4 regions of the Arthrobacter gyeryongensis genome follow, and region 3 is predicted to be linked to each of the others. Evidence: predicted binding sites of a transcription regulator. Region 3 holds the regulator's gene; each other region holds the start of a gene.
What was found. The regulator HrcA, encoded in region 3, represses chaperone genes, less so after heat shock. The targets are predictions, from matches to a motif close to TTNGCACTCGNNNNNNNCGAGTGCNAA.
Positions count from the first base shown of each region.

Region 1 (7,759 bases), on a different contig from region 3:
GGTCCCTGATGGCCAGCCGGCGAAGCAGGAAGACGGTCCCGACCACGCCGACGATGGATACCAATGGCACCCAGCCCGAAACGAGGCCAAGAATGCGCAGCACGCCGGAAACGGCTGCCGTGAGTAACAGGAGGAGACCGGCGAGAGCAAGCGCGCAGCGCCCGTATCTGACTTTGAAGACCGCTGCGTCCGTTGCAGCATCACGCCGTTCGCCGGCGCCAGCCGATACCTCGGGCAATGCGGTTGCGGTGCTCTGCATGGTTTCCATTGCTTTCTCCTGCCGAGGGGTGATTGACAGAACCACCCCGGCTTGCAGTTCATGAGCGTCTTCGTCGATCACATCCGCTGGGATGTCACCGGCCACTTGGACGTGGTTGTGACGATTCCGCAGTATGTATGGCGCAACCCAAACAATCCACAGCGCGACAGCAATGACCAATATCACCGAGCTGCTGAGAGGGAAGTCCACAATCAAAACCGTAGAAGCAAATACGCGGAGGCCACGGCATTGCCAACGGTGTGTCGCCGGAGAGTCGGCAAATCAATGGATTTACCGACTCTCATCCACCCCGGCGGACTAGTTGGCCCCGCGTCTCAACCAAGCAGCCAGCAAACCCCCAGGGACCTCCTCCGAGGTCAACGCAAAGCTTCGATGGTCGGCCCATTCGCCGTTGATGTGAAGGAAACGCTCCCGGCGGCCTTCGTCACGGAATCCCAGCTTCTCAACGACACGCAGGCTCGGCCCGTTCTCGGGCCGGATGTTGATCTCCATCCGGTGAAGGCCAAGGGCCCCAAAGCAATGATCGGTCGCCATGGCAACCGCAGTGGGCGCTATTCCGCGGCCGGCCCGGGCCTGGTCTACCCAATAGCCAAGGGTGGCCGTCATCGCCGATCCCCACATAATCGAGGAGACCGTCAGCTGCCCGACGATCCTGGGCTCCGCGAACCCGGGAATCCGCTCCGTGATCACAAACGGAAGGGCACTGGCTTGCCGAGCTTGCGCGTTAAGGGAGGCCACCATCTGCCGGTAGTTCGGAAGTCGACCGCCCGGGGCCGGGTTGGAGGCTTCCCAAGGCGCCAGCCACTCACTATTGCGTGAGCGGACCTCGGTCCACTCCTTCTTGTCCCGGAAATGAATGGGACGCAAGATGAGGTCGCCGCTCTCCAGCGTCACCGGCCAAATGGCCGACCCCCACACGCGCAGCTACTTGCTGAGGCCGGCGGTAAAGCCCGGCAGCCACTCACGCAAGCCAGGCCCGAGGTCTTCACTGTCGCACGCAAGCTGGACGCAGGCTTTGAGGTAGCTGAGCTTGTCCCCGGTATCGTACCGACGGCCGCGGAAGACGACTCCGTAGACGCCGCTACCTTCGCCATCGCCCGCAGCGAGTACTTGAAGCGCATCCGTCAGTTGGATCTCTCCCCCACGGCCCGGTTCGGTTTTCTCGAGAACGTCGAAAACCGAGGGGTGAAGCACGTAGCGGCCGATAACGGCCAAGTTGGAAGGAGCTTCATCTACAGCAGGCTTTTCCACAAGTTGCTTGATGCGGACGTAGCCGTCCTCGCCGATATCTTCGATGTCCGCGCAACCGTAGGCGCTGATCTGGGAGGGCTCGACTTCGATGAGGGCCACAACGGAGCCACCGGTTTTGTGCTGGACCTCGATCATGTCGCTCAGGAGTGTGTCCCGGGCGTCGATAAGGTCGTCACCGAGAAGAACGGCAAAAGGTTCGTACCCGACGTGCTGCTTTGCACGCAACACCGCGTGTCCCAGCCCCTTGGGGTCACCCTGACGCACGTAGTGAATGTCGCCGAGGTTACTGGTAGCCTGCACCGAGTCCAGCTTGGTGGTGTCACCCTTGGCCTCGAGGGTCGCTTCCAAAGCCGGTACCCGGTCGAAGTGGTCCTCCAACGCACGTTTGTTGCGGCCTGTGATCATGAGGACGTCGTTGAGTCCCACGCTCACGGCTTCTTCGACGACATATTGGATGGCCGGCTTGTCGACTACCGGGAGCATCTCTTTGGGCATGGCTTTTGTAGCAGGCAGGAACCTGGTGCCGAGTCCGGCAACGGGGATAACGGCCTTGCGGACGGTGCAGTTGTTGGAAGTCACCGGACTAATCTAACGGAAGGAGCTGGACATTGGGCAAAAGGGTCCTGTGCGGATAGAAGGGACTCCGCTGTTTCTTCCCCGTCCTCAAGCCGCAAAGCAGCGTGAACTGGAGCAAAAATGACTTTGAAAGACGATATCCGCAGGGACTACCGCAAGCGCCGGCTGACATTGACAACGCAACAGCGCGCTGACGCTGGAACGGGGATTGCCCTCGGTGGCCTCTCTTGGGCGGATTCCGTAGCCCGGGGGAAACCGTCGACTTTTGCGGCCTATGTCGGAGTAGCCGCCGAGCCGCCGACCATGCCCTTGCTTGCGGCGCTCCACGCGGCCGGCCACAGGATCCTTCTTCCCGTCTGTGAACCGGAACGGCTTCTGAGCTGGGTCTATTGGACACCGGATACGGCCTTTGTCCGCTCAAAGTACGCACCGATTGACGAGCCGGTGGGCGAACGCTTCGACAGCGACGTCATCAGGGATGCCACTGGAATCTTCCTCCCGGCCACCGCCGTCGACGAAGACGGAAACCGAATCGGCCAAGGGGGCGGTTACTACGATCGGCTCCTTGACAAGCTCGACGCCGACGGGCACCGTCCGCCGACTGTCGCCGTCGTATATGACCACGAAATACTGGCCGCGGGGACGATCCCGGCCGAATCGTTCGACAAGCCCGTGGCGGAGGCACTTACCCCCTACCGGATCGTCCGGCTGGTTCCGGCCGATTGATCGGGGCTTCCGGCCTGTCTACTCCGCCACATTTTGTGGTACCGGCCCCGACTCCGGATGATAGAATTGGCACTCAGGCCCTGGGACTGCTAATGGACGGAACAATCCGCCTTGGCAGCACAGGACCTGTAGTTCGTCCCGGAGGAGGATCACCAGTGCCCACATATGCCTATGCCTGCAAAGACTGCGGACATGCCTTTGACATCGTTCAGTCGTTCACGGACAGCTCCCTGTCCGACTGCCCTGAATGCCAGGGGTCGTTGCGTAAGAAGTTCAACAGCGTGGGCGTCGTCTTCAAGGGATCGGGCTTCTACCGCACCGACTCCCGGGACTCCAAGGGAAGCACCGTTTCGGCCGCTCCCGCCGCACCAGCTGCGCCTTCTGCTCCAGCGTCGGTTCCGGCGGCTGCCGCGAGCTGATCGCTGTTTCCAGCTGCTCCCGGTTTTCCACATAGCTCAACGTTCCACATAGCTCAATAAAGCCCTGCCGCGGGCCGGCGTGCCCGGTTAGCGTGGCACCATGCCCGCAACCCCGAACGTACCCCCGGACCCCCTGTCCGCCGGATCATTGTCGCTTCCGCGCGATAGACTCCTCGCACCGATCAACAGGTCCCGCACCCGCCGTCTTCAAGCTCTTCCCTTCAGGGCCGGCGGGCACCGGGGCGCTAGCGCGGGACCATCCAAACACCGCAGCTTCGGTAGCTGGTTAAACCGCAACCGCCGCCTCGTCGTGGCGCTCTTGCTATGCGTGGCCGCCGGGATCGCAGTCCATCAGCTGACTCCCGCTTCGGAGCGACGAGCCACGGTCCTGGCCGCCGCGCGGGATCTTCCCGCCGGGTCCACTTTGACGGATACCGACCTCAAACCCCTCGATGTCCTTCCTGATGGAATTCCGGCCGGGGCGCTCACCCCGGGAACCGGATACGGCGGAAAGCAGCTTGCCTCGCCGCTGCAGAAGGGGCAGATCCCCACAGACGCCCAATTCCTGGGACCGGGCCTGCTGACCGGAACCGCGCCCGCGACGGCGGCCGTTCCACTTCGCATGGCCGATCCCGCTTCAATTCAGCTCATCTCGCCCGGCCAGTTGGTCAACGTTGTGCTCACCGCGGCAGATGGACTTGAAGGGCCTGCCAAGAAATCCGAACTCTTGGCACCTGCGGTCCCGGTTTTGTGGACATCCGCACAAGGAGGCAAAGCGAACCAATGGTTGGGCACGAACGAGGCGGACGGCCTTGTGGTGGTCGCCGCCAATCCGCAACAGGCCGAAATCCTCGCCGGAGCTTCCACTCGCGGGAAACTGTTCTTTGTCCTCGTCAATCCCTCTGACAACCGGTCATGAAATATTCAGCCCCAGTGCGGGGGCCTTTGTTCCTTCAGCCAGGCGTCGTGGTCGTAGCCAGGCTCATCACCCCAGCGGCGAGCATCGTCCTCGGAGGCTTTCTTGGGCAGAATGCTTTCTCCCGCCTGCTTCCGCTCGGGCGCGGGTTTCACTTTTGGTTTCTCCTGCTCGTCCAACTCGATGTCAGCGCCTACCGCATCGGCACTGGCGTCCGCAGGGTGCTTGGATTGAGTGCTTTTGCTTTCCGCCATTGCGCTTCCTTAGGGGATCGCCGGTCCCGAGCCAGGGCCTTCCGGGCTGCCAGGTCCGGCCGCGGCCGATTCCGCCTGGTTGTCCAGTTCCAATTGTTCAACATCAATGTCCAGGAATCCATCCTGGACTGCGCCGTACGAGGGTGCAACCGGCTTCTCCAGTCCCAAGTAGGACCCGATGCGGTCGGCGCAGGACGAAGGATCAGTGAACACTTCAATGGTCCACAAGGACATGTAACGCCAGCCAAGTCGTTCCAGCAATTGGGGCCGCAGCCGGCTGCGCTCCCTGACGCTCATGCGGCGGTATCGTTCCGTGCCATCCGATTCAATGGCCACCGGGGTGGGCATTTCGGTGTCATCACGGCCTATGGTGTGCACGGGGTCGGCTGCCGCGGCAATGTCCAAGGCTCCGTCATAGTGGTGCCACACCCGGGCTCCACGGGCACGGAGTCGCTCGCCCAGATCCGCCACCAACGGATCCTCACCGAGCGCTTGCTCGCTGGCAGCAGCCCTGGTGGCTGGTGTCCCCAGTTCAGAATTCCCGGACAGTTCACGGTCAAGGAGTTCATGGAAATCAACGGCGCCGTGAGCCAGCCGGTCCAGATCGAGGTCCTCCGGACGGAAGCAGCTCAGGACGTGCAACGATCTCCGGGAACGGGTCATTGCCAAGGCAAACTTGTTTCGGCCGCCCTCGACGGACAGGGGCCCGAAACTGTGCAGCGCCCGGCCATGCGGAGTGCGCCCGAAGCCCAAGGAGAAGATGATGTGGTCGCGGACCAGTCCCTGTGCGCGCTCCAAGTCCACCACGCGGAAGGACTCCGCACCGGCGTTGAAGAAACCCGACAACAGCGGATAGTTAGGAAGCTGGAGCCTGATGGCTTCGCCGATCCTTGCCGCATGGCGAAGGCTTGCAGTGACCACGGCGAGCGAGGTCCGCGGCCGAAGGCTGGCATGTTGAAACACCAAGTCAACAACGCGGTTCACTTCGGCGGCGACCGATTCAACACCTTCGTGATCCGCCCCCGGCAAGCCGGTGCCATCCGGGATGTATTCAACTACTACCGAGCGGTCCAGCCCCGTGACGGATTGCCCGTCCGGCAGCCGACGCAGACCACCGTTGTAGTAGTTCTTGCTCAACTGGAGCACCAGATCTTCGTCAACCGCCCGATACACCCAGTTCAACTGCCACGTGGGCAGGACCCGGGCCAAAGCAGTGAATGCACTGTCCACTGTGTCCTGGCTTGCGGCACCGGCCATGGGTGGCTCCACCGCAACGCTGAAAGTGCGGGCATTGGCGATCTTCGCGTCGCCAAAGGCAACCACTTGCTGGGCCCGGGCGATCGCCGGCAGCACGGCCTGCAAGGATGTGCTCTCGGCGTCGAGAATCACCACCGCATCGAATTTCTGCTCTGCGGGCAAGAGGCTGGTCAGCAGGTACGGACTGATGGACCAAACGGGGACCAAGCGGGAGACAAGGGCAGGCGCCTGGGCGCTGAGCGCCGAGAGGGTAACGCGGCCATCCTTGATCAGGTTCCGGAGGAGTTCCGATTGGCGGGGATGTTCAGCAATTCCAGCCCGCCACATTTCGGCGAGTTTCCACCGGAGCCGGGCGGCTCCGCTGGCGATGTGCGCGTGGTCAGCCAGGCGGTACTCCGCTTCGAGGCGGCGGAGGGAATCGCCGTCGGACATCGCGAGATAGTCGTCACCGCTGATCATCGCTTCCAGGGCAGACTGCCACCAGGCGAGGTCAAGTTCCGCGGCAACGGATTCGGCAGGCACTTCGCGTTCAGCCAGGTCAGCAAGAAGCTCGGCGAGTCCGTGCTCGCGCATATTCTCGACCAGAAGCGTGCGCTCCGGGAGCGTCTCAAGGGTTCCCGTGTCCGCCACAAGGCGCTCAAGACGGTCCATGAGATCTTCGTAACGGCTCGCGTGGAGGTCGCCGCCACCGGCCGTGTGTTTGAGGCAATCGCCCAGACGGCGCAGATCCCGGTCCAGTTCACGGTAGCTGGCGCCGAGGTCCGCAAGTCCGGACGGCACTGCCGGATGGCGCTGGCTGGTCGCGTACTGGGCCCACAGTGCCCGCTGTTCCTGAACGAGCGCCAAGGAGCTGTGCAGATCCGCAATGTGGACACCAGGGCGGACATATTCCTTCGCCACGCGACGCAAGCGGGAGCGCTGCATCGAGGGCATCTCGACTCCCCGCTCACGGCGCCAAGCGGAGGTAGCGGTAGCCGAAATCAGATCGTGGACCGGCCGGTCAAAAATATCGGGGGTGAATTTATCCAGGCTTTCCCGCACCGCCATCAGGAGCTCAAGCTGCGCGCCCCATTCGGCGAAGTTCGCCCCAAGCCGGATTTCGGAGTCCCCCGCAACCTGGTTCATCCGTTCGCGCAACAGGGGAAGTTGTTCGGCGGCACTACTGGCCAGTTGCTGGGCTTCCTCGGTCTCCTTGCGCGTGACCAGACGCGCGCCGTACCAGGGGCTAGACGTCGATGCACGGCTGAAGCTGCCAAGCTCGGCAGCGCGTCGCAATCGTTCAGCCAGCTCAGCCCGGTCTTTGATATTGTCCAGCACACTGCGCTTCAAGCGCACCGTCGTGGCGGGGGCCGGGTGGATGGAGGTCAGTTCCGCGAGGGACTGCATTGCCTGGTAGGGAGAGCATCCCCAGCGCTGGCGCACGTTGTGCAAGGACGCGACATGGTCCATGAGCGCATGGCGGTGCTCGGTCAGGGTCTTGTGGAGATTCGCAAGTTGCGGTTCCAGCGACTTTTCGTTGCGGATGATCGCGCTGACCAGCTGGCCTTTGAGCTGCTGGGGCGTGGCACCGTTGCCCGGCCTGAACAGCATCGATTCAAGGCCCAGGGCTTCAAAATGAGCCGCCAGGCCGTTGAGGCTCGCCCGCCGGTCACCCACTACAAGCACCGATTTCCCCTCGTTGACGAGGGCACCGATCGCGTTGATGGCCGTCTGTGTCTGGCCACTGCCTGGGGGGGCGCTCACTACCAGCGAGTCCCCTGCCCGGACGGCATCCACGACGTATTGCTGATCCGAGTCCGCATCCAGGAGGAGCGACTCTTCGGCGGGGTCGCGCTCGTCGAGGTTCGGGAACCGTCCGGATTTGATGGGTTCGGGTTCCACTTCGCCGCCGTTGGCGGCTTCAAACAGGGAGGCAACGACGCTGCTGTTCTCGTTGATCCAGGGGTCGTCCAAGTTCCCGGACAGATCCGCCAACGTCGTGATAAGGAGATTGGGGGTTACTTCCGCACCGTGGATCGGTTGTACCAGTGTGGCAAGACGGTCGAGGACCGGCAGGGGGTCAAGGCGCGCGGTGTTGTAG
Region 1 covers NZ_BAABKK010000010.1:64,875-72,633, forward strand. The annotation lists gene ABEA18_RS07015 (hypothetical protein) at 1-268, opposite strand, end outside; gene ABEA18_RS07020 (GNAT family N-acetyltransferase) at 578-1,198, opposite strand; gene galU (UTP--glucose-1-phosphate uridylyltransferase GalU) at 1,205-2,110, opposite strand; gene ABEA18_RS07030 (5-formyltetrahydrofolate cyclo-ligase) at 2,228-2,833, shown strand; gene ABEA18_RS07035 (FmdB family zinc ribbon protein) at 2,989-3,252, shown strand; gene cpaB (Flp pilus assembly protein CpaB) at 3,353-4,171, shown strand; gene ABEA18_RS24620 (hypothetical protein) at 4,177-4,422, opposite strand; gene ABEA18_RS07045 (AAA family ATPase) at 4,432-7,759, opposite strand, start outside.
Region 1: a site for HrcA is predicted at 2,900-2,926, ahead of ABEA18_RS07035 (FmdB family zinc ribbon protein). Genes of this name have one in related genera too.

Region 2 (7,759 bases), on a different contig from region 3:
CACCTGCCCTGGGGCGACCCGCGCCGGGGCTGGGACTTCGTCTCCGCCGGACGCGGCGACGTGCCCTGGGAATCGAGTTTCCGCGCCCTCACCGCGATCGGCTACACCGGACCCATCTCGGTGGAATGGGAGGACGCCGGCATGGATCGCCTCCACGGCGCCCCCGAAGCCCTCGCCGCCCTCAAGAAGTTCGACTTCCCGCCCTCCCAAACCAGCTTCGACGCCGCCTTCAAGCAGTAGCTCACCGTGGCGGGAAGCGCCGCGACCAATAAGGCGGGCGAAGGCGACACCAGAAACCAGAAAGGACTCCACAATTGGATCCAGAAGAAGCACCGCTGCGCATCGGCATCCTGGGAGCGTCCCGCGTCAGCCCGACATCCATCGTTGAACCTGCCAGGCTTACAGGTGCGCGGCTGGTGGCCGTGGCAGCCCGCGACCGGGACCGGACACAGGACTTTGCCGACCGGTACGGCGTCGAACGGGTACTCGGCTCGTACGAAGATCTTGTCCATGACCCGGAGGTCGAAGCGATTTACAACCCGCTGGCTAACTCGCTCCACGCACGATGGAACCTTGCGGCCATCGCGGCGGGAAAACACGTCCTGTCAGAGAAACCGTTCGCAGCGAACGCAGCGGAAGCCAGAGAAGTGCGGGATGCAGGCAAACGCGCCGGGGTCAAGGTCGTCGACGGTTTCCACTATCTTTACCACCCTGTCACGAAGAGACTCCACGAACTGGTCGCCTCCGGGGAACTCGGCGAGTTGCAGCGTGTGGAAACAATGGTGATGATTCCACCCCCGCCACCCGAAGACCCCCGGTGGTCACTGCCACTCGCGGGCGGAGCACTCATGGACCTGGGCTGCTATAGCCTCCACGCCATCCGCGCCATGGCCCCCCTGGCGGGCGGCAATCCCACGCTCATCACCGCCCGGGGAGCCGAACGGACCGGCTTACCCGGAGTGGACGAATGGGTTGACGCTGAGCTGGTCTATCCCTCCGGAATCACCGCAACGGCACGATGCGACATGAACGGGCCCCGGGCCGAAATGACCTACCGCGCCATTGGAAGCAAGGGACAAGCCACAGTGGCAAATTTCATCCTCCCTCATACCGATGACAGCCTCGAGGTGAAAACGACTCACGGTCAACGGATCGAGCACCCGGGCACACGATCCTCTTACACCTATCAACTGGACGCTTTCGCTGCCCTGATCCGGCACGGAATCCCTATGCCCACAGACAGCGACGACGCCGTCCAAACGATGGAACTAATCGACGACTGCTACAAAGCTATCGGACTGGAACCCCGTGCCGACACCCGAAACGAGACAAACGACTACTAACGCCAGAAGAATCCTTTAGCGGTCCGCAACGATCACGCAATTGACGTCGTAAATGGGAGCCGGAGACGGATCAAACGGTCGGTGCCGCGTGATCCGTTCCTGTTGGCAGATCTGGCCCGTGGATGGCTCGAAAACAAGACGGCCCAGCTCGCGGAGGTCCTCAAAGGCCGTTCGCGGACCTGAGCTCCGCCTCGAGGCGCCGGTTGTCGGCCTCCAGGACCAGGACCATCCGGATGCCGGCCAGGTTCAAGCCCAGGTCCAGAAGCTCGCCGATCCGCCGCAATGTCACGAGGTCGTTCTCGCTGTACTGGCGGGTCCCGCCCAGGGTCCTGCCCGGTTCCAGCAGGCCCTTGCGTTCGTAGAGGCGCAGGTTCTGCTGACCCGTTCCCACCAGTTCGGCCGCAACGGAAATCGCATACACGCCCCTCCCCCGGTCCTCGGCCTTGCCCATCGGGCACCTCCAAAATCCTTCGAAAATCGGCTTGCCCTAACCCATATGCAGTGCTATAAGAAATATATACCAGCCACCATAGATCGGCTGGATTAACAACAAAAAACTGCGATCTGCAAGGAGTGACACACCATGCTGATGCGAACGGACCCCTTCCGTGAATTCGACCGGCTCGCCGAACAGGTACTCGGCACCACAGCCCGGCCAGCGGCCATGCCGATGGACGCCTGGCGGGAAGGCGAGGACTTCGTGGTCGCCTTCGATCTGCCCGGAGTCAACGTGGACTCGGTGGACATCGACGTCGAACGCAACGTCCTGACTGTCAAGGCCGAACGCCCGGACCCCGTGGGCGAGGGCACGGAACTGATTGCCTCCGAACGGCCCCGCGGCGTCTTCAGCCGCCAGCTCATCCTCGGCGACGCGCTGGACACCGAAGGCGTCAAAGCAAACTACGACGCCGGCGTCCTGACCCTGCGCATTCCGGTGGCGGAAAAAGCAAAACCGCGCCGCATCGAAATCGAAACCACCGGAAAACAGCGCCAGGAGATCAACGCCTGACCGCCGGCGCAGCCTCCCGGACCGGGAGCACCACAGTGCCCCACCATGTGAAGAGGGCGGTCGAGTTCACAGACCACGCCACAGCGCAGCCAGCGCACGGATGGATGAGGCCCCGGGGATGACTCCCGCAGCGATGGTCCCCGGCCGAACAGGCCGGGGACCATCCGCCTCCCCCGCCCACGGAAACAGCCCGCATCTAAAACACACACCACCCCCGACGATGAGGAACAACGGCCCCGACCTTTACGACATCCTGCATATCGCCCCCACCGCCACGGCGCGCGAGGTGACCCGCGCGTACCGCACGCTCATCCGCGGCCTGCACCCCGACACCCGGGCGGCCCGCGAACACCCCACCCGCCCCGGGCCGACGGAACCGGATACGGAGACGCAAGAAGAGCTGCAGGAGCTCCGGGACATCATGGCCGCCTACGCCATCCTCGGCAACCCGGAAAAACGGGCCGCCTACGACCGGGAGCGCCCGCGTCCGGCCGCGAACCCCAAGCCCCAACGGCCCGGCGCCGCCTCCGTTCGCATCCCGGGGCAGTTGCTTCCCGCCGCGTCGCTGCTGATCGGACCGGTCATCTGGGAGCCGCCCGCCGGACGGCCCCCCGGAATGCCGCTCCGGCAACGGTCATATCCACCAACCGGCTACACGCTGATCCTGCAGATCAGGCGCTGAGAGCCGGAAAACCACACAAGTCCAAGGAGCCCCCATGAGTGCCTGGCGCCCGTATGACAGCCAGTTGATGCCCGCGTTCTACGAACGCTTCGAAAAGCGGTGGGGCAAAGGAACAGCGCCGTTCCTGGACCCCGAGACCCACGAACAACCCATGCCCCGGGCCCAATGGATCAACCCGGACACCGGCGCCGCGGTCGCGGTCGTCCCCATCTGGACCGAGGACCCCCAGCACCGCTCCTTCGGAGTGTTCTACCTTCCCCCGGCCGGCGACATCTGGGTCCTGCGCCCCGGCTACACCAACTACCTCGAAACCGACACCAGGAACACCGAGCAAGCCACCCTCCGCAACGACGCCTTCCGAAAAGCCGTCGCCCACGCCAAGGAATTCATCTACGGAACCCAACCCTGAATCTTCGGGAACACACCATGACGCCTCCACAGATCAGGCAATTCCTCCAAGACTGCATTGTTCACGATGACGCCAGCGACTCAGGGATCAACGCCGACGCGCTCTATGGGCTCTACGTCAGCTGGTGCTCCCTGAACCGCAAAGTCCCCCTCCCCGACCGCGCCTTCCGCACCGCCCTGCGCCTCGCGGGGCTTCACCCGGAAAAGACCCGAAAGGGCAGGGCCTTCCCTGGCCTGCGCATGACAGGGCAAGCCGCGGTGGACTACATCCTCAACAGCAGCGCCCAAACCCCGGCGGACCCCAGACAGAGCAGGCGGTCACCGCCCGGCCGGACGCTATGACGAGCCGGGCCCTGTTTCCGGCTCGTGTCCGGCGCCCACGCCGCTGCAGGTCTGCAAAAACTGTGCCCTGCTGCTTCGCGGCAAACGGCCCACGGACGATGGATCGGGGCCAAGGTAACGCGCCAATGCCCGGTGTCACCCTGTGCCGGGCACTGGCGCAGCTACCGCCGAGAGCATCTTCCAGGGAAACGCCCTCGTGCCGATCGTAGGCCGCGGAACGGCCCGGCACTTGAGTACCGGCTACCTGTTTTGGCAGCACTTGTGGCAATGACATGTCCGAGGCGGCCCGGCCCCGGTAAGGGCCAGTCCGCCGGCATGAGTGTGCACATTGTGCACACCTGTTCTTGCGCCACGGCCGTCGATTCAACCGCTACGCGCCATGCCGAAAAATTAACGCAAGCGAGCTCTAAAAGCGGCATTGCTCTTAGGGGGCCAGTTCGCCCGCCCGAGTCCAGCCGAGGGCCTCGTACCGGTCCGCTGCCCCGACGTCCACGGGCGCATAGACAACATCCGCGCCCTCGACGAAGGCTTCCTCCGCCAGGCGGGCCAGAACCACGGCCTCGTGATCGAGCGCCACAGCGTCGCCGTCCACTGCGCGCACCGGGCCCACCACAGCGAATCCATCGCCGAACGCCACCCGGCCCCGCGCCAGGGGGCGGTCGAAGCGGGTCAGCTCCACGACGTCGTAATCCTCCAAGGGCGCCTCGAACACGCCGAACTCGGACTCCAGCGGCGGCGCGCTGTTGACGTCGCCCGGCGGGGCGGTCATCAGGACGCCGACGGGTAGTGTTTCCTCGCCGTCGTTGAGCCGTGCCCACAGGGGCCGCCAGTCGTGTGTGGTATCCGGTGCGCTCATTTACCAACCCTATGATCTTCGCGGCCAGACGGGAATCCGAGCGGCCGAAGATGACTTCCGGGGTTTACCAGCGGGAATGGATCCTCTCGCGGAAGTACGTGTCGTAGATTTCCCTGACGCTGTTCTCGAAGTCCGGGCCTAGGTGGTCCAGTATTTGGGTGGAGGCGGCATTGGCGCGGGCTTGTTCGGGGCTTCGGGCCCCTGGTATGACGGTGCTGACCCCGTCTTGCGCCGCGATCCAGGCGATGGCCGCTTGGGCTGTTGTTGCTCCGGACGGGACAAGCTTTTTGAATTCTTCCACCGCTTTGAGGCCCTGTTCAAAGTCAACTCCGGAGAAGGTCTCTCCGACATCGAATGCTGCACCGTCCCGGTTGTATTTCCGGTGGTCATTATCGGCAAAGAGCGTGTCCTTCGAGTACTTGCCCGAGAGCAGGCCCGAAGCCAGAGGGACCCTGGCGATGATGCCGACTCCGGCGTTCTTCGCCGCGGGCAGGACCTCGTCCAAGGGTTTGAGTCTGAAGGCGTTCAGAATGATCTGAACGGTCGCCGTGCCGTGCTTGATGGCCTCGAGTGCTTCACCGGTCCGCTCAACGCTGACGCCGTAGTCCTTGATTGCGCCTTCATCGACGAGCGTCTCCAGCGCATCGTAGACTTCAGGGCGGCTGTAAACCGGGGTCGGTGGGCAGTGCAGCTGCACCAGGTCCAGGCATTCCGTCCGGAGGTTCCGCCGGGAACGGTCAACCCATTGCCGGAAGTTTGCGAGTGTGTAGTTTTCGGGTTTCTGTTCAAGGCGCCGCCCGATTTTGGTGGCTACCGTGATGTCCAGTCCGGGATTGGCAGCGAGGTACGTCCCGATGGCTTGCTCGCTCCGCCCGTCGCCGTAGACATCGGCGGTATCGAAGAAGGTCACCCCGGAATCCACTGCGGCTTCCAGGATGTCGTTGGCTTCCTTCGGATCCACGTTGCCCCAGTCGGCACCGAGCTGCCACGTGCCCAGCCCCACAACGGAGACAGACCGCCCTGTCTTGCCCAATACTCGCTGCTTCATCCTTCGACTATAACCACGGCACAACCGCCCCGTCCGCATGGAAGGGGGCCAGCTGATCCTAGGACCCGAAGGGCCAGCCACGCTTGGACAAAAGATGCTGTCGGACGCGTAGTCTACGGAGGCCAACATCACGGACAAGAGAAAGCGCGTCATTAAAAATGGAATTCAGGTACCTTGGCAACTCCGGCTTCAAGATCTCGGAAATCACGTTCGGCAACTGGCTGACCCACGGCTCCCAGGTCGAGAACGACACCGCCACCGCATGCGTCCGAGCAGCGCTCGACGCCGGCATCAGCACCTTCGACACGGCCGATGTCTATGCCAACACCGCGGCCGAGACCGTCCTCGGCAACGCACTGAAGGGCGAACGCCGGGAGTCGCTGGAGATCTTCACGAAGGTATTCGGTCCCACCGGGCCCAAGGGCCACAATGATCTCGGGCTCTCCCGCAAGCACATCACGGAATCCATCAACGGCTCCCTCAGGCGCCTGCAGACCGACTACGTGGACCTCTACCAGGCCCACCGCTACGATTTCGAGACCCCGCTGGAAGAAACCATGCAGGCCTTCGCGGACATCGTGCGGCAAGGCAAAGCCCTGTACATCGGCGTGAGCGAATGGACAGCGGAGCAGATCCGTGACGGCCACGCACTGGCCAAAGATCTGGGGTTCCAGCTGATATCCAACCAGCCGCAGTATTCCATGTTGTGGAGGGTCATCGAGGCCGAAGTGGTGCCGGCGTCGGAAGAACTCGGACTCTCCCAGATCGTGTGGTCCCCCATGGCCCAGGGCGTCCTGAGCGGCAAGTACGAGCCCGGGAAACCTTCTCCCGAGGGCAGCCGGGCGACCGACACCAAGGGCGGAGCCCAGATGATCGAGCGTTGGATGTCCAACGAGGTCCTGACCGGCGTCCAGAAGCTCAAACCGATCGCTGAAGAAGCCGGACTGACCATGGCCCAGCTGAGCATCGCATGGGTCCTGCAGAACCAGAACGTGGCCTCGGCCATCACGGGCGCGTCCCGGCCCGAGCAGGTCGCGGCCAACGTGGCCGCATCCGGGGTGAAACTGGATCAGGAGATCATGGACAAAATCGACACCGCAATCGGCGCCCTCGCCGAACGCGACCCCGCCCGGACCAAAGATTCCTCACCCGCCACCCGGGAAGCATAAGCGCTAAACGGCAGGGACGGCCGGACGCCCAGCTTTCGGCAGGGGACGTCCGGCCACCCCCGTTAGACTTCCTCGTCCAAACCGACCAATGGGTCTGCGCCTCGGACGTTGAAGGAAGATGTCCACCAGGCCAAAACCGCATGATCCATTCGCGAGCTGCCGTCAACGCAAGTAAACTCCTCACGACATCCACCAGCGCCCCGCATGGCAGCTAGCAAGACGCAACGCATTCCCGAAAGGACACCATGGATCTGCTGTGGGAAATCGCAGGTTGGGCAGGGGCGGGTGTGATCCTAAGCGCATATCTGTCTGTCTCCATGGGCTGGGCGAGGCCGGGCAGGCGCTTCCAGACCGCAAACCTCCTCGGTGCTTGTGCCTTCATTGTCAATGGCGCATTCCACGAAGCATGGCCCTCTGTGGTCACGAATATGGCGTGGTTCCTCATTTCCGCCATAGCGCTTCTTCGCATTCGTTCGGCGGGCCAGCCGCCCGAGGCAGCCATTGATACCCAGACGGTTCAATTCCCCGGCCTGCCTGACACGTCCGGCCAACTAGCAGTTGTTGAGACCCTCACTGGTTCCAGTTACGGCAATGTTGACGGACAACGTCCACTTGGATGATCCGGACCCTTTTTTGATATGCCGGTGACGCACTGTGAGTACTTGACCGGCCAATTGGCCGAGCCATTCTGCGGCTTCAGCTGCTCGCCCATTCCCTATCGGACGGCGTGCTCGTCACAAGCATTGGGCCTCCCATGCCTGCGTTGGACAAGCTGCAGTTCAACTCCTCGCGCGAGGGCTGAGTCCTCACAGCTCTTGGGCCGAATCCCGTACGCCACAACACTCCGTTTACGGGACAGTTCTTCCTCATTGCTGGGACGCTTACGAAGAAAGAGGCCCGGT
Region 2 covers NZ_BAABKK010000012.1:76-7,834, forward strand. The annotation lists partial or broken gene ABEA18_RS10295 (sugar phosphate isomerase/epimerase family protein) at 1-240, shown strand, start outside; gene ABEA18_RS10300 (Gfo/Idh/MocA family protein) at 315-1,343, shown strand; gene ABEA18_RS10305 (MerR family transcriptional regulator) at 1,504-1,794, opposite strand; gene ABEA18_RS10310 (Hsp20/alpha crystallin family protein) at 1,927-2,352, shown strand; gene ABEA18_RS10315 (J domain-containing protein) at 2,573-3,034, shown strand; gene ABEA18_RS10320 (hypothetical protein) at 3,069-3,443, shown strand; gene ABEA18_RS10325 (hypothetical protein) at 3,461-3,784, shown strand; gene ABEA18_RS10330 (hypothetical protein) at 4,209-4,640, opposite strand; gene ABEA18_RS10335 (aldo/keto reductase) at 4,705-5,688, opposite strand; gene ABEA18_RS10340 (aldo/keto reductase family protein) at 5,847-6,857, shown strand; gene ABEA18_RS10345 (CBU_0592 family membrane protein) at 7,103-7,477, shown strand.
Region 2: a site for HrcA is predicted at 1,825-1,851, ahead of ABEA18_RS10310 (Hsp20/alpha crystallin family protein). Genes of this name have one in related genera too.

Region 3 (7,759 bases):
TCGTACAAAGGGCGCAGATACGGATCGATCTTGTCGCTCAGCGTCCCCGGCAGGAAGCCGAGGCGCTCTCCGGCTTCGACGGCCGGCCTCGTCAGGATGATACGGCTGACTTCCTTGAGCTGCAGTGCCTGAACAGCCTTGGCGACGGCCAGATAAGTTTTGCCCGTGCCCGCAGGGCCGATCCCGAAGATCACGGTGTTGTCGTCGATGGCGTCGACATAGTTCTTCTGGTTGAGCGTTTTGGGGCGGATGGTGCGCCCGCGGCTCGAAAGGATGTTGTGGGTCAGGACTTCGACGGGGTTTTGCAGGGACTGGCTGCGCAACAAGGACACAAGTTGCTGGAGCACGTCCGGGGTGATGACCGTCCCCTTGCCGACCAGGCCGCGGACTTCCTCCAGAAGCCGCATAATCCGGGGAACATCGCTCGACGGTCCGCTGAAGGAGAGCTCGTTGCCGCGCACATGAAAGTCGACGCCGGGGAACTGGGCTTCGATGTAGCGCAACGCCTCGTCATGGCTACCAAGGGTCTGAACCATCTGATCCGAGTTGTCAAAGATGACAACTTCCGTCCGGGCGCCCGGGACAGAGTGTGGGAACTCGGCCGGACCTGTGTCAACGCTGCCGGCCTTGGGCCGCCCGTTCAATGATTCTGTCATAGTGCTGGCCTTGCGGCCTCTGCTCCTCCGGCTTGGTGATGTCCATCGATTTTCTCCGATGTCCGTCTGCTGGATGGGCGCACGATCGCGGGCCTCGGATTGCTTTCAATCCTACGCCAGCCAGTCTCCGGGGTGGTTCCGGGCCGTGCCCGGCGGGGCTGCGGGCGGCCGATCCATGCCGCTTTGGTATCAACTCGGCATCGACCTCGTATCAATCGGATTGCAGTTGGCCGCCGGGGTATCGAAACGCCAGCCGGGGCCCAGGAGACTGTGACAAGCTGATTCATGGGCAAAATGCCCCTGTGCCCGGCCACCGGGCGCATGCCTCCCCCGCACCACCGCGGCCGAACACGAGCAGGAATCCACCATCACCAGGCCAGCCGTCACTCCACACGGCACACGCATCCGGAAACGCTCCGCGATGCTTGTGACCGCTTTGACGGCTGCCTTGTTCCTGTCGGGCTGCATTGCCGATCGCACAGGACAGGGATCCACGACTCCGATCCCCACCCCGACAGTTGCGCTGCAGACGGTGCCGGACAGCAATGCTCCGCTCGAGACAACCCAGGCCTCAAACAAGATCCCCGTGTACTGGATCGGGCGTAGCGACACGGAAACCTTCCTGTACCGCGAATTCCGTGACAACCCTGGCAACGAGAACCCCATCACCACGGCCCTGCGGATCATGATGTCCCAGAAGCCGTTGGATCACGATTTCTTCACGCCGTGGCAGAACCCAGGCAGCCTGGCGACCTCGATTTCCGGTAAGAACGTCGTCACTGTCGATGTTTCCCGTGACGCGTTCAATTCCAATCTCGACGCCGGGATGGCACAGCGGGCGGTCCAGGAACTCGTCTATACGGCCACCGCAGCGGCCGCGAGTTCAGGGCTGATCGATTCAGGACAGCAGATCAAGGTGACCATCCTGGTGGACGGGCACACGGACTACATGGCATTCGGGCAGGTCAAACTGGGCGATCCGATGGTCCGCGACGCATCCATGGTGGCGCCGGTGTGGATCATCGACCCGCAAGAGGATCTGACCTTGCCTGCCGGTCCCGTCAAGTTCAACGGCCGGAGCACGGACCCCTCGAAGAAACTGCATTGGCAAATCCTCCGCGAGAACTCAAACGGCGACAAGTCCTCCTACCTCGCTGGGCAGACCACTGCTTCTACCGTTCCCGGACAAGGTGGAGCCTTCAACCTCACAGTGGGGCTCGGAGCGGGCCGCTATGAATTGCGGGTTTCCTTGGTAGGACCCAACGACGCCGACGTCGCGACGGATACGCGCGCTTTCAGCGTTCGCTGAGGACGTGCGCTGATCCAGGACGGGCGCTGCAGGCTACCAGCGCCCCAGAATGTCACTGGCCAGCACGACGGCGGCGGGTCCCGCCGTCGACGAGCGAAGCACGTGGTGGCCCAAGAGCGCGGTGACCGCGCCAACGTCGCTGAGCTTCGTCACTTCGCGCGGTGAAATGCCACCCTCCGGGCCGACGATGAGCAGGACTTCCCGACCCGCTCCGGTATCCGCGTCGGAAACCTCGGCCTGCCACTTCTCCAGGACATCCCGCAGCGGACGTTTCGCGTCCTCATGCAGGATGATCGCCAAGTCAGACGCGGCAACCGCCGCAGCCAGGCCGGAGCCGTCGACGGCGGCACGCACCTCGGGAATCCAGGCGCGCCGCGCCTGCTTGGCGGCTGCCGTGGCGACGGACTGCCACTTCGCGTGGGCTTTGGCGGCCCGCTCACCCTTCCAACGGACGATGGAACGCTCCGCCTGCCAGGGCACGACGGCGTCGATCCCGAGTTCCGTTGCCGTCTCGACAGCAAGTTCGTCACGGTCGCCCTTCGCGAGGGCCTGGATCAACACGAGCCGTACGGTTGGTTGGTACTCCTCCTGGACAGCGGTGGCAAGGACCGTCAAGGTTCCCTGCCCGGATTCGGTCACGGTGCCCGTGAGCCGTTTTCCGGCACCGTCGGCAATATCGACGGCTTCGCCGATTTCCAGGCGCTTGACGGTGACAGCGTGCCTGGCTTCGGCGCCGTCGAGCACGAAAGTGTCTCCAGGGCCGAGCCCGTCAAGCGTTCCGGCTGCTGTGAAGAATACGGGGTTGCTCACCGCTATAGGTTACCGAGCTTGTCCCGCAGCTTCGCGAACATACCGCCGCTGGCCACAAGCTTGCCCTCAGTGAACTGCTCTCCGCGCAATTTCGCCAGTTGGCGAAGCAGGTCTTCCTGTGCGGCGTCGAGCTTGCCGGGCGTCTCAACGTGCAGGTGCACCTTGAGGTCTCCCCTGCCATAGCCGCGGAGATGGGTGACGCCGAGTCCACGCAGGGTGATGACTTCGCCGGACTGCGTGCCGGACTTGACGTCAATCTCCTGGAGCCCGTCGAAAGTCTCAAGCTGCAGCTCGGTACCCAGTGCCGCGGCAGTCATCGGAACGCTCAGCGTGGCGTGAAGGTCGTCGCCTTCGCGGATGTAGGTGGAGTCACTGTTGACCCGGATCTCCACGTAGAGGTCACCGGGAGGACCGCCCGCGGGACCTGCTTCGCCTTGCGACGACAGCTGGATGCGTGTCCCGGTAGCGACGCCGCCAGGCACTTTGACGGTCAGTGAACGGCGGCTGCGGACGCGGCCCTGGCCGTTGCACTCATTGCAAGGATCCTTGATGATCGAGCCGAAACCTTCGCACGATCCACACGGTGCGGCTGTCATGACCTGGCCGAGGATCGAGCGCACAGCCCGCTGGACCTGGCCCGAGCCGCCACAGATGTCGCAGCGCTCCGGGTGGGTGCCCGGACGGCAGCATGAGCCTTCGCACGTGGGACAGATGACAGCGGTGTCCACCTCAAGCTTCTTGTTGACACCAAAAACGGCCTCACGCAAGTCGATGCGAACGCTGATCAGGGCGTCCTGCCCGCGGCGCATACGTGATGCGGGGCCCTGCATGCCGCCACCTCCTCCGCCGAAGAAGGTATCGAAGATGTCCTGGAATGCGAATCCCTGGCCCGCGTATCCTCCGCCGAAACCGTTGTCGGTCCCGTTCTCGTTGCCAGTGGCGTCGTAGACGCGGCGCTTCTGGGGGTCGGAGAGGACCTCGTAAGCGTGGGTCACCGCCTTGAATTCCTCGGCTGCGCCGGCCCCGGGGTTCACATCGGGGTGCAGCTTACGTGCGAGTTTGCGGTAGGCCTTTTTGATCTCCTCGCCGGTTGCTTCCGGCGAGACGCCCAGAACGTCATAGTGACTGCTCAAAGTCGGTATCTCTTCCTTGTTTACGGTTCCACTGCGTTTCTTGCGAGGCGCCTTCCAGCCGAGGCTGTCAGCCGCCCAGAATGCGGGAAAGGTAGCGTGCGACGGCACGGACGGCCGCCATGGTGTTGGGGTAGTCCATGCGGGTGGGTCCAAGAATGCCGATCTTGGCGCTGCTGCCCGGACCGTAGCCCGTGGCAACCACCGAAGCCTCCGAGAGGCCGTCATAAGGGTTTTCGCGGCCGATGCTCACCGTGACGCCGCGGGGGTCTTCCGCCATATCCGACAACAGCCGCAACATGACCACCTGCTCCTCGAGTGCTTCGAGGACCGGACCGATGCTCAGCGGGAAGTCCACGTTGGAGCGGGCCAGGTTTGCCGTGCCTGCCATGACCATGCGCTCGTCGCGGCTCCGTTCGGCAAGCCTTTCCAGGCCGTGGGCAAGGGCGCCTGCAAGGTTGCGAAGCGTCGGCGGGCACAGGGCAACCACCGAGGGCAGGACTTGCGGCATGAGGTCGAGCTGGGAGCCGGCAATGCTTCCAAGGAACCGCGCGCGCAAGGCCATGAGCTCTTCGTCGGTGGCGTCCGTCGCTGCGTGCACAACGCCCTGTTCCACTTTGCCCGAATCGGCGATCAACACCACCAGGACCTGGCGCGGTGCCAAAAGGACAAACTCAATGTGCCGGACGCGTGCGCGGCTCAGGTGCGGGTACTGGACGACGGCGACCTGGTTGGTCAGTTGGGAGAGGAGCCGGACGGTGCGCTCAAGGATGTCCTCAACGTCGTCGGGTCCCTCAAGCAAGGAATGGATGGCCCGGCGCTCGGCAGCCGAAAGCGGCTTGACCTCGGAGATGCGGTCGACGAACAGGCGGTAGCCCTTGTCCGTGGGAATGCGGCCGGCACTCGTGTGCGGTGCGGCAATGAGGCCTTCTTCTTCCAGAAGTGCCATGTCATTGCGGATGGTGGCGCTCGACACTCCCAAATGGTGCCGTTCGACCAAGGCTTTGGAGCCGACGGGCTCGCGGGAGTGAACGTAGTCCTCCACGATGGCGCGTAACACTTCAAGCTTGCGTGGTTCGCTCACTGCCCACCTCCAATCAACATTTAAATAATTAGCACTCAACATGCCCAAGTGCTAACAAGTCTAGTATGAGCCACCTCGTTGTTAGCATTGGTACCGCTCGCGGCGAACATGATTCCCGCGCGGCCGTGGGTAATGCCACGGACCGTCAACGATCCCCCTAGCGCAAAGTGGTGTGAAGACCGTGTCTTACGACAATTGGGGCCCGCAAGACCTCTCCTCGCCTGCCAAACGGCAACTGCCTGAGGTGCCCGTTGAACGCGGGATGGTTCTCGAGGATGTGCAGTCCGGTTGGGTCGGGGCCGTGACCAGGGTGGAGAAGTCCGGAGGCATGCACATTGTGGTGCTTGAGGATCGGCGGGGAAAGGCCAAATCGTTCCGGCTCGGATTTGGATTCCTCCTGGAGGGACAAGCGGTGAAGCTCGTGCCGCCGGCTCCACGCGCCACGGCCGCAAATGCCGCGGCGCAAGCAGGCAGGACGGCATCGGGATCCGTCCGCGTCGCCGGGCAGCGGGCCCAAGTCGCCAAGGCGAGCCGGATCTGGGTGGAAGGCAAGCACGACGCCGAACTCGTGGAAAAGGTGTGGGGAGATGATCTTCGGGTGGAGGGCATCGTCGTCGAGCCCTTGCACGGCGTGGACGATCTCAAAGCGGCCATTGCCGGGTTCTCCCCCGGCCCGGGGCGCCGGCTCGGAATCCTCGTGGACCACTTGGTACCGGATTCGAAGGAGTCGCGGATTGCTGCCGACGCCATGACACTGCCGGGCGCCGCGGGAAACGTCCTGATCGTGGGACATCCCTACGTGGATGTCTGGCAGGCAATCCGGCCCAAGGTGTTGGGGATCGAACAATGGCCAACCATCGCGCGTGGCACGGATTGGAAGACCGGCATCCTGAGGTCGTTCGGCTGGCCGCATGAGACGGCCGAAGATGTAGGGCTGGGTTGGCAAAAGCTTCTTGGCGCCGTCCACAGCTACGCCGACTTGGAGCCCTCTTTGCTGGGCCGCGTGGAAGAAGTGATCGATTTCCTGACTGTTCCGTGACGATTGCGCGCCCCGGGCAGAGGAGTTGGTCGGCTGATCGCGTGCCGAGCAAGTATTCTGGGACAGCAACACTGCACCGATTGATACTCGAAGGAAGATACTGTGGCAGACAACGCTCCTGACGATCGGGATGGCACCTCGGGCCAGTCCCAGTACCACGGCGTTCCTGCCAACGCGCTGCCCTTGACCGCCTCGGAAGACCGGCAGTGGGCAACACTGGCACATTTCGGCGGGATCCTTGGCTGCGTTCCTTCGCTTCTGATCTACCTGATCTTCCGCGAACGCGGCCCCTTCACGGCACAGGAGTCCAAGGAAGCGCTCAACTTCACCTTGCCTCCGACGATTGCCGCAGTGCTCGCCAACGTCCTTGTCTTGCTCCCGGTCGTCGGAAACCTGTTCGCTGTCCTTGCCACCGCAATCTGGGTCGCCGTGACATGCTTCTCGGTGTCAGCCGGAATCCGCGTCAACCACGGACAGCCGCACCGCTACCGCTTCAACCTGCGCTGGATCAAGTAGCCGGTCTTCGCGGGTCCGTACGTAACTCCCGCACCTCGCGCTAGTCCGGAAGGATCCGGCGGACCACGGCGTCTGCGAGTAGCCGGCCCTTGAGAGTCAGGACCAGCCGTCCTTGGAAGGCCGCACCAGGCTCAACCAGGCTGTCGGCAATGAGGCCTGCGACGGCGTGGCGGCCCACCTTGTCGAGCGCGTCGACTTGAAGCCCGGTGCCGAGCCGAGCCTCCAGCATGATGCGTTCCACTTCCCGGGTACCGGCGTCGAGCGTTTCACGTCCAGCGGCCGGAGACACCCCGCTGCCGAGCCTGTTGGCATAGGCCGTGGGGTGTTTGACGTTCCACCAGCGGACGCCGCCCATGTGGGAATGCGCACCGGGTCCGATGCCCCACCAATCGTCTCCCCGCCAATAGGCTAGGTTGTGTTTGCACGCCTGTTCGGGAGTGCGGGACCAATTGCTGACCTCGTACCAGTCCAGACCGGCGGCGCTGATCAGCTGATCGGCGAGTTCGTATTTGGCGGCGTGATCGTCGTCGTCGATGCCGGGAACTTCTCCGCGCCGGATCTGTGCCGCCAGCTTCGTGCCTTCTTCAACGATCAGCGCATAGGCGCTGATGTGGTCCGGACCGTAGGACAACGCTGTCTCCAGGGAGGTCCGCCAATCAGCCATGGACTCGCCGGGAGTGCCGTAGATGAGGTCGAGGCTCACGGCGAGGCCGGCGTCGCGCGCCCATTGGACCACCAAGGGGACCCGGCTGGGAGTGTGTGTACGGTCCAGGACCTTGAGTACGTGAGGGACCGCCGACTGCATGCCGAAGGAAATCCGCGTAAAGCCGGCATCCGCGAGCAGCTGGAGGGACTCCGGCGTCACAGAGTCCGGATTCGCCTCAGTGGTGACTTCGGCCCCGGCTTCCAGTCCCCAGTGCCCGACGGCGGCCGTCAGGATCCGCGCGAGGTCTTCAGCAGGCAGGAGGGTCGGCGTCCCGCCGCCGAAGAACACCGTGCTCAGGGGCCGTTGCGGCAGCCCGGAGGCTTCCATGGCCCGGACGGCGAACTCCACTTCCGAAATGGCAGTGGACGCGTAGGCGTCCTGGGAGGCGCCGCCGCCAAGCTCAGTGGCTGTGTACGTGTTGAAATCGCAGTATCCGCAACGGACGGCACAGAAAGGTATGTGGACGTACAGTCCAAACTTTCGTGAATCGACGCCGTCGAGCACCTGCG
Region 3 covers NZ_BAABKK010000003.1:44,907-52,665, forward strand. The annotation lists gene ABEA18_RS01850 (PhoH family protein) at 1-656, opposite strand, end outside; gene ABEA18_RS01855 (GerMN domain-containing protein) at 1,078-1,965, shown strand; gene ABEA18_RS01860 (16S rRNA (uracil(1498)-N(3))-methyltransferase) at 1,999-2,775, opposite strand; gene dnaJ (molecular chaperone DnaJ) at 2,778-3,908, opposite strand; gene hrcA (heat-inducible transcriptional repressor HrcA) at 3,976-4,989, opposite strand; gene ABEA18_RS01875 (DUF3097 domain-containing protein) at 5,171-6,028, shown strand; gene ABEA18_RS01880 (DUF4870 domain-containing protein) at 6,131-6,544, shown strand; gene hemW (radical SAM family heme chaperone HemW) at 6,585-7,759, opposite strand, start outside.

Region 4 (7,759 bases), on a different contig from region 3:
ACTTCCAAAACTTTGTAGGCGCGGGCGAACGGGGTCTCCGCCAGTTCCGGAGCGCAAATGTAGGCAATGTGTGGGTCCACCAAGTGGCCTCCGAGCCGGAGCGCGACATCGGCTACCAGTCCCGCGCGGATCACCGCGCCATCCGGTTCGTAAAGGTATCCCTCCACGGGCCCGACGTCGGGCACCGGGCCGCCGTCGAAATCTGCGCTGCTGGTGATCTCGGCCGCGCCCTGCGGCCCGAGCACCAGGGCCGCGCGGCGGACGCCGGGACGGGCGACGTCGTTGAACCATAGCGTGACCTCCGTGACGTCCCCTCCCACCGAGATCCACTGTGCCTCGCAGCCGGCCGGAACCGATTCGTGCGGCATTCCCGGACCCATCTTGACCCCGACGGACTTGCCGGTGGCGGCCAATGATTCAACGAAGGACAACGGCGGCGAGAACGCCTCGGGGTCCCAGATCCTTTTGGTTCCCGACGACGACGTCGAGCGTCGCGCCGGATCGAGCCACACGCCGTCGACCCCGTAGAGAGGCACCGAGGTTGCATCGGAGTGCACTACCGTCGCGTGCGGGAAAGGAATGAGGTTGATGGTGGCGCAGGCTGCGGTGGTCTCGTCGAGCTCCACGGCGGTGACCTTGATGTCCATGGAGGCCATGGCCATGGAATCTGCTCCAAGCCCGCAGCCGAGGTCCGCGACGTGCTGTGTGCCGGCGTTGGCGAAGCGTTCGGCATGCCTGGCCGCTACATTGAGCCGGGTGGCCTGTTCCAGGCCGGCCTGGGTGAAGAGCATCTGCCGGGCGAATTCGCCGAACTTGGCCTCGGCCCGGGTGCGGAGCCTGGATTGGGTGAGGACGGCGGCAACGAGCGCAGGGGAGTGGCCGTCTTTGCGCAGGCGGGCATTCAGGGCGAAGGCTTCGTCATCGCGGTACGGTCCCAAGGAAGCCAGCAGTTCCCAACCTTCCGTTGTCAGCAAGGGTGCGATCTGTTCCTGGGGTGTGTCAGCCATGGGAACTAGCCTAGTGCCCGCCCGTCATACGGGGTCGGGAGGGATCCGGGAGCGCTCGGGCGGATAGGGTTGATGCCATGGAAGACAACCCAGTACGCCAGCCTGACGACGCCAATGGATCTCCCTCTGCCCCCGATAAACGTCCCTTCGCCGGAAATCTCTCCAAGTATGCCCGTCCTGCGCTCATCGTGGGTGCCTTGATTGCCATTGTCTGCATCGCGCTGTTGATCATTATTTTCTTCCTAGACTCTTTCAACGCGGCCACCTACTCCATGACCGGAAAGAGCGTCCAGGACGCCACGGATGAGGCCCGGGACATCCGTGACACCTACACCGGTGCCCGCATCGGAGCGATCGTCGGGCTGGTGGTGTTCGGCGTCGTCGCGCTCGCCAGCGGCGTAGTGCTCTATCTGAACCGCGGAACCGCACAGACGGAAGAGTACGACGACGGCGAGGACGTTGACTTCGACGACCTCGCCGGGCAATGAGCTACTCGAGCCGGAAGCCGCTATTGGGCGTTCACCCATGACGGAATTCTGGCACTCGCCTTGACCGAGTGCTAATGCTTACATAGAGTCTTGATTAGCACTCTCCCTAGGCGGGTGCTAATCATGCCGCCAGGCACTTACCGGCACCGCGACGACGGTAAGCCCGCCACGGCACCCCTGGTTTGATAGTCCATGTACTACCTCACGTAAAGGAGAGATCCGAGTGTCGGTCTCCATTAAGCCTCTCGAGGATCGCATTGTTGTCCGCCCGCTCGAAGCAGAGCAGACCACGGCTTCCGGCCTGGTCATCCCGGACACTGCACAGGAAAAGCCGCAGGAAGGCGAAGTTGTTGCAGTTGGCCCCGGCCGCTTCGATGACAACGGCAACCGCGTCCCCGTCGACGTAACCGTTGGCGACGTCGTCATCTACTCCAAGTACGGCGGAACTGAAGTCAAGACCGGCGGCAACGAATACCTCGTTCTGTCCGCCCGCGACGTTCTGGCGATCGTCGTTAAGTAATTCCCTGGATCCCGCATCGCAGACCAAGTCGGACTTCTTCCGGTCGAATCAGCGGTGCGGGTTTTCCGTCTTGAAAGGACACAACCATGGCAAAGCAGCTTGCGTTTAACGACGCTGCCCGTCGCTCGCTCGAAGCAGGCATTGACAAGCTCGCCAACACCGTCAAGGTCACCCTTGGCCCGCGTGGCCGCAACGTCGTTCTGGACAAGAAGTGGGGAGCTCCCACCATCACCAACGACGGCGTGACGATCGCCCGCGAAGTCGAACTCGACGACCCGTATGAGAACCTTGGTGCGCAGCTGGCCAAGGAAGTCGCCACCAAGACCAATGACGTCGCAGGCGACGGCACCACCACGGCCACCGTACTGGCACAGGCACTCGTCAAGGAAGGCCTGCGCAACGTTGCCGCCGGCGCCGCCCCTGGCGAAATCAAGCGCGGCATCGAGGTTTCGGTCCAGGCCGTGGCTGCCCGCCTTCTTGAGAACGCCCGCGAAGTAGAAGGCACCCAGGTTGCCAGCGTTGCCGCGATCTCCGCCCAGAGCGATGAGGTCGGCGAGCTCCTCGCCGAGGCTTTCGGCAAGGTCGGCAAGGATGGCGTCATCACCATCGAAGAGTCCTCCACCACGCAGACCGAACTGGTCCTCACCGAGGGCATGCAGTTCGACAAGGGCTACCTGTCCCCGTACTTCGTCACTGACGCGGAACGCCAGGAAGCTGTTCTGGAAGACGCGCTCATTCTGATCAACCAGGGCAAGATCTCCTCGCTGCAGGAATTCCTGCCGCTCCTCGAGAAGGCCCTGCAGGCTGCCAAGCCGCTCTTCATCATCGCTGAGGACATCGACGGCGAGGCTCTGTCCACGCTGATCGTGAACCGTATCCGTGGCACCCTGAACGTCGTTGCCGTCAAGGCTCCTGGCTTCGGTGACCGCCGCAAGGCCATGCTGCAGGACATTGCCACACTGACCGGCGCACAGGTTGTCTCCCCGGAGCTCGGCCTGTCGCTCGACCAGGTTGGCCTCGAGGTCCTCGGCAGCGCCCGCCGGATCACCGTCACCAAGGACAACACCACCATCGTTGACGGCGCCGGAACTCCCGAGGACGTAGCAGCACGCGTCGCCCAGATCCGTGCAGAGCTGACCCGCACCGACTCCGATTGGGACCGGGAAAAGCTGCAGGAAAGGCTTGCAAAGCTGGCAGGCGGCATCGGCGTGATCAAGGTCGGCGCAGCCACCGAGGTCGAGCTCAAGGAAAAGAAGCACCGTATCGAGGACGCAGTGTCCTCCACGCGTGCTGCCCTTGAAGAAGGCATCGTCTCCGGCGGTGGCTCCGCCCTCATCCACGCCCTCAAGGCACTGGACGAGGACGCCGCCGTCAAGGCGCTGGAAGGCGACGCGGCTGCCGCCGTCGGCATCGTCCGCCGCGCCCTGACCCAGCCCCTTCGCTGGATCGCCCAGAACGCCGGCTTCGACGGCTACGTCGTCGTCGCCAAGGTTGCCGAGCTGGAAGACAACCACGGCTTCAACGCGAAGTCCGGTGTGTACGAGGACCTGATCGCTGCCGGCGTGATCGACCCCGTCAAGGTCACCCGCTCCGCGCTTCAGAACGCCGCATCCATCGCAGCACTGGTTCTCACCACCGAGACCCTGGTTGTCGAGAAGCCGGCCGAGGAAGACGAGCACGCAGGTCACAGCCACTAGTCCCCACCGCCTCCCTAGCCTCGCTTCGCTTCGGCCAGGGAACCCGGGCGGCGTGGGCCCAGACCGCCTCCCTAGCCTCGCTTCGCTTCGGCCAGGGAACCCGGGCGGCGTGGGCCCAGACCGCCTCCCTAGCCTCGCTTCGCTTCGGCCAGGGAACCCGGGCGGCGTGGGCCCACCTCGCCTCCCTAGCCTCGCTTCGCTTCGGCCAGGGAACCCGGGCGGTGTGGGCCCACCTGCGTGAAAGAAGGCCCGGTCCCCTTTGGGGGCCGGGCCTCCTGCATTTGGCTCGCCGTTTCGGCGCAGACGGGCCCACAGTTGGTACCGGGCAATCACCCTGTGAACGCCCAGCTAGGGATGGCTCAATTGAAGGATGGGTGCTCTTCGGATGAATTTTCGATTGGCATTGAACATTACGAATCAGTAAGATTTATGGTTCGATCTAGGTCATTGAGGGGCATTGTGGTGTCAACTGTGCAAACGGCAGCTTCTATCAAGGGGCAGAGTCGTTCCAGTATCACCAGCCGAAAGTCAAAGTTCCGCCCCGAAATTCAAGGCCTGCGCTCGCTTGCTGTGCTCATGGTGGTGTCCTACCACGTGTGGTTCGGCCGCGTTTCCGGCGGCGTCGATGTTTTCCTCTTGGTCTCTGCTTTCTTGATGACGCTGCAGTTCGCAAGCCGTTATGAGCAGGGCCGCCCCATGGACCTGCTGAGGCACTGGCTTCACCTGTTCCGCAGGCTGCTTCCGGCCGCTGTGGTCGTTCTGCTGGGTACATTGGCCGCAATTTTCGTGGTGCTCCCCAAGACCCGATGGGCGGCTTTGGTTGACCAGGTCTGGGCTTCGCTTTTCTACGTCCAGAACTGGCTACTTCAGCGGGAGGCAGTCAACTACTACGCCGCTGATCATAGCCAGGCGAGTCCGCTCCAGCATTTCTGGTCGCTATCGATCCAAGCCCAGGTCTTCATCCTGTGGCCGGTTATTTTCGCGCTCGTCGCCCTGGCTTGTAAAAAGTACCGCCTTCGGTATCGTGTCGCATTGCTGTACGTATTTGGCCTGCTCTTCGCTGTCTCGCTCACCTATTCAGTCATTGCGACCGCAACCGACCAGACGACTGCCTATTTCGACACGTTTGCCAGGCTGTGGGAGTTCGCCATAGGAACGCTGGTTGCCCTCATCCTGCCGGCGTTGAGGTTCTCGAAGCCCGTCCGCGTGATGATGGGCTGGGTGGGCATTCTGGCAATGTTGAGCTGTGGGATCGTGCTCCAGGTCCAGACGGCTTTCCCTGGCTTCGTTGCCCTCTGGCCTACCCTGGCGGCGGCCTGCGTTATTGTTGCCGGCCAGACAGGCAGCCGTTTCGGTGTTGACCGGATCCTGAGCTCCAAGCCTCTCGTACGCCTGGGCGACAACTCCTACGCGTTGTATCTGTGGCATTGGCCGCTGCTTGTCATCTCCCTCATCTGGACCGGCAAAGACCATGCCGGGTGGCTCTCGGGGACTGTGATCATTGCGGCCGCCCTGGTTTTGGCTTTCCTCACCACAAAGTTCGTCGAGAAGCCGTTGCGGGAGTGGAAATGGCCGGAAGTGAACCGGCGGCGTGCCGCCATTGCGATGGTCGCCTGCTTGGCTGTTGCCGTCGTTCCGTTGCTCGCATTCAATGTGCAGCAGTACGTGAGTGCCAAAATTGCGATGGCCCAGGCGGAAAAGGACAACCCGGGCGCTGCCGCCTTGGTGCCCGGTTATGTTAACGAAGTCAGCCCGAAAGCAGCTCTCCTTCCTACCCCGGAAAAATTGCCACAGGACTGGGCAGGCCTGTCCGACCAGTGCAGCGGGGATCTGAAGCCTGCCTCGAACGTCCTCCAGCCGGGGTGTAATCAAAACAGTCAACCCGCTGGATCGGACCGCACCATCCTGGCACTGGGTGACTCGCATGCGCAGCAGTGGTTGGCAGCATTGGCTCCTTTGGCAGAACAAGAGCAATGGCGCCTGTACAACCTGCTGCTCGGCGGCTGTCCGTTCACGGTGGACACCTCGGGGCTGAGCTCAGAATGCAAGGATTTTGATGACGCCGTTCGCCAGCAAATCGACGAGCACCCGCCGAGCGCCGTGTTCCTCGTGGGAACTGCAGCCGTTCCATCGTCACCCGATGAAAAATTGACCGTCGGGTTTGAAGACACCGTGAAGATGCTGACAGACAAAGGCATATCCGTCATTGCCGTTCGTGACAACCCGAGGTTCGACTTCAACATGGCAGACTGCGTCGTGACCAAAGGACAGCACAGCCCCGACTGCAATCCCGGCGAGGCCCAGCTGCTTGCGCCGCAAAACCCACTCGCATCACTTCAAGGCAAGTACGTCGGCTTGTCCATACTGGACATGACCGATCTGATTTGTAACGGCGGCGAATGCCCTGGCGTTGTAGGTAACACCTTTGTCTACTTGGACAACAACCACCTCTCCAAGACCTATGTTGCGAGCATGGCGCCCATGTTCAGGGACCGGTGGCTGGCCGCGACCGGGTGGAGCTAGCTAGCCGGCCCGGGGTGGGCTGTCGAGCGGCTCGACGGCTGGTGCCGGGTGCTGTTGCTCACATTGCCCTCGCGGAATATGGGGATCGGCGGCGAGGTTCTACTATTTATTCAGAACCTTTCTGCACAGGCCAGTCCCGTAATGACGGGCTGGTCATCAGTTGCAACCCCTACCAGAGCAACCCCCAAGAACCAAGGTAAGAGGCGCACTCATGACCCAGCCCGAACACGATCCCTTTGGCTTTGTTGGCCTGACCTACGACGACGTCCTGCTGCTGCCGGGGCACACCAACGTCATTCCGTCCGAGGCTGACACTTCATCCCGGATCTCCAAGCGAATTTCGGTCCAGACCCCGTTGCTGTCGGCCGCCATGGACACCGTCACCGAGTCCCGCATGGCCATCGCCATGGCCCGGCAGGGCGGCCTTGGCGTCATCCACCGCAACTTGTCCATCGAAGACCAGGCCGACCACGTCGACCGCGTCAAGCGCTCCGAGTCCGGGATGATCACCAACCCCCTGACCATCCACCCGGAAGCCACCCTTCAGGAACTGGACGAACTGTGTTCGCGTTACCGGGTTTCCGGTCTGCCTGTCATCGACCCCGATGGCCGGCTGCTGGGTATTGTCACCAATCGCGACACACGCTTCGTGCCGGAGTCCGACTTCCCGTTGCGGCTGGTCAGCGACGTCATGACCAAGATGCCGCTCATCACGGGCCACGTAGGCATCAGCCGCGAAGAGGCCTCGCACAAGCTGGCCACCAACAAGATCGAGAAACTGCCCCTCGTTGACGAGCAGGGTCGCCTCAAGGGACTCATCACCACCAAGGACTTCACGAAGGCCGAGCAGTACCCGCTCGCGACGAAGGACGAGGAAGGCCGGCTCCGCGTCGGCGCCGCCATCGGGTTCTTCGGCGATGGCTGGGAACGGGCCATGACCCTGATCGACGCCGGCGTCGACGCACTGTTCGTGGACACCGCCAACGGCCACTCGCAGGGTGTCCTGGACCTGATCACGCGCCTGAAGTCGGACCCCGTTGCTGCCCACGTTGACATCATCGGTGGCCAGGCCGCCACGCGTGAAGGCGCCCAGGCACTGATCGACGCCGGTGCCGATGGCATCAAGGTGGGCGTGGGACCGGGCTCCATTTGCACCACCCGCGTTGTTGCCGGTGTGGGCGTCCCCCAGATCACGGCCATCTACGAGTCCTCGAAGGCGGCCATCCCTGCCGGTGTTCCGCTGATCGCGGACGGCGGCTTGCAGTACTCGGGCGATATCGGCAAGGCCCTCGTGGCCGGCGCCGACACCGTCATGCTCGGCTCTTTGCTGGCTGGCTGCGACGAGTCGCCCGGTGAGCTGATCTTCGTGAACGGCAAGCAGTTCAAGAGCTACCGCGGCATGGGTTCCCTGGGTGCCATGCAGTCCCGTGGCAAGAACACGTCCTACTCGAAGGACCGCTATTTCCAGGCGGACGTTTCCGGTGATGACAAGCTCATCCCGGAAGGCATCGAAGGCCGCGTCGC
Region 4 covers NZ_BAABKK010000010.1:80,363-88,121, reverse strand. The annotation lists gene ABEA18_RS07105 (THUMP-like domain-containing protein) at 1-1,007, opposite strand, end outside; gene ABEA18_RS07100 (hypothetical protein) at 1,085-1,495, shown strand; gene groES (co-chaperone GroES) at 1,719-2,015, shown strand; gene groL (chaperonin GroEL) at 2,102-3,712, shown strand; gene ABEA18_RS07085 (acyltransferase family protein) at 4,175-6,235, shown strand; gene guaB (IMP dehydrogenase) at 6,447-7,759, shown strand, end outside.
Region 4: a site for HrcA is predicted at 1,544-1,570, ahead of groES (co-chaperone GroES). Genes of this name have one in related genera too.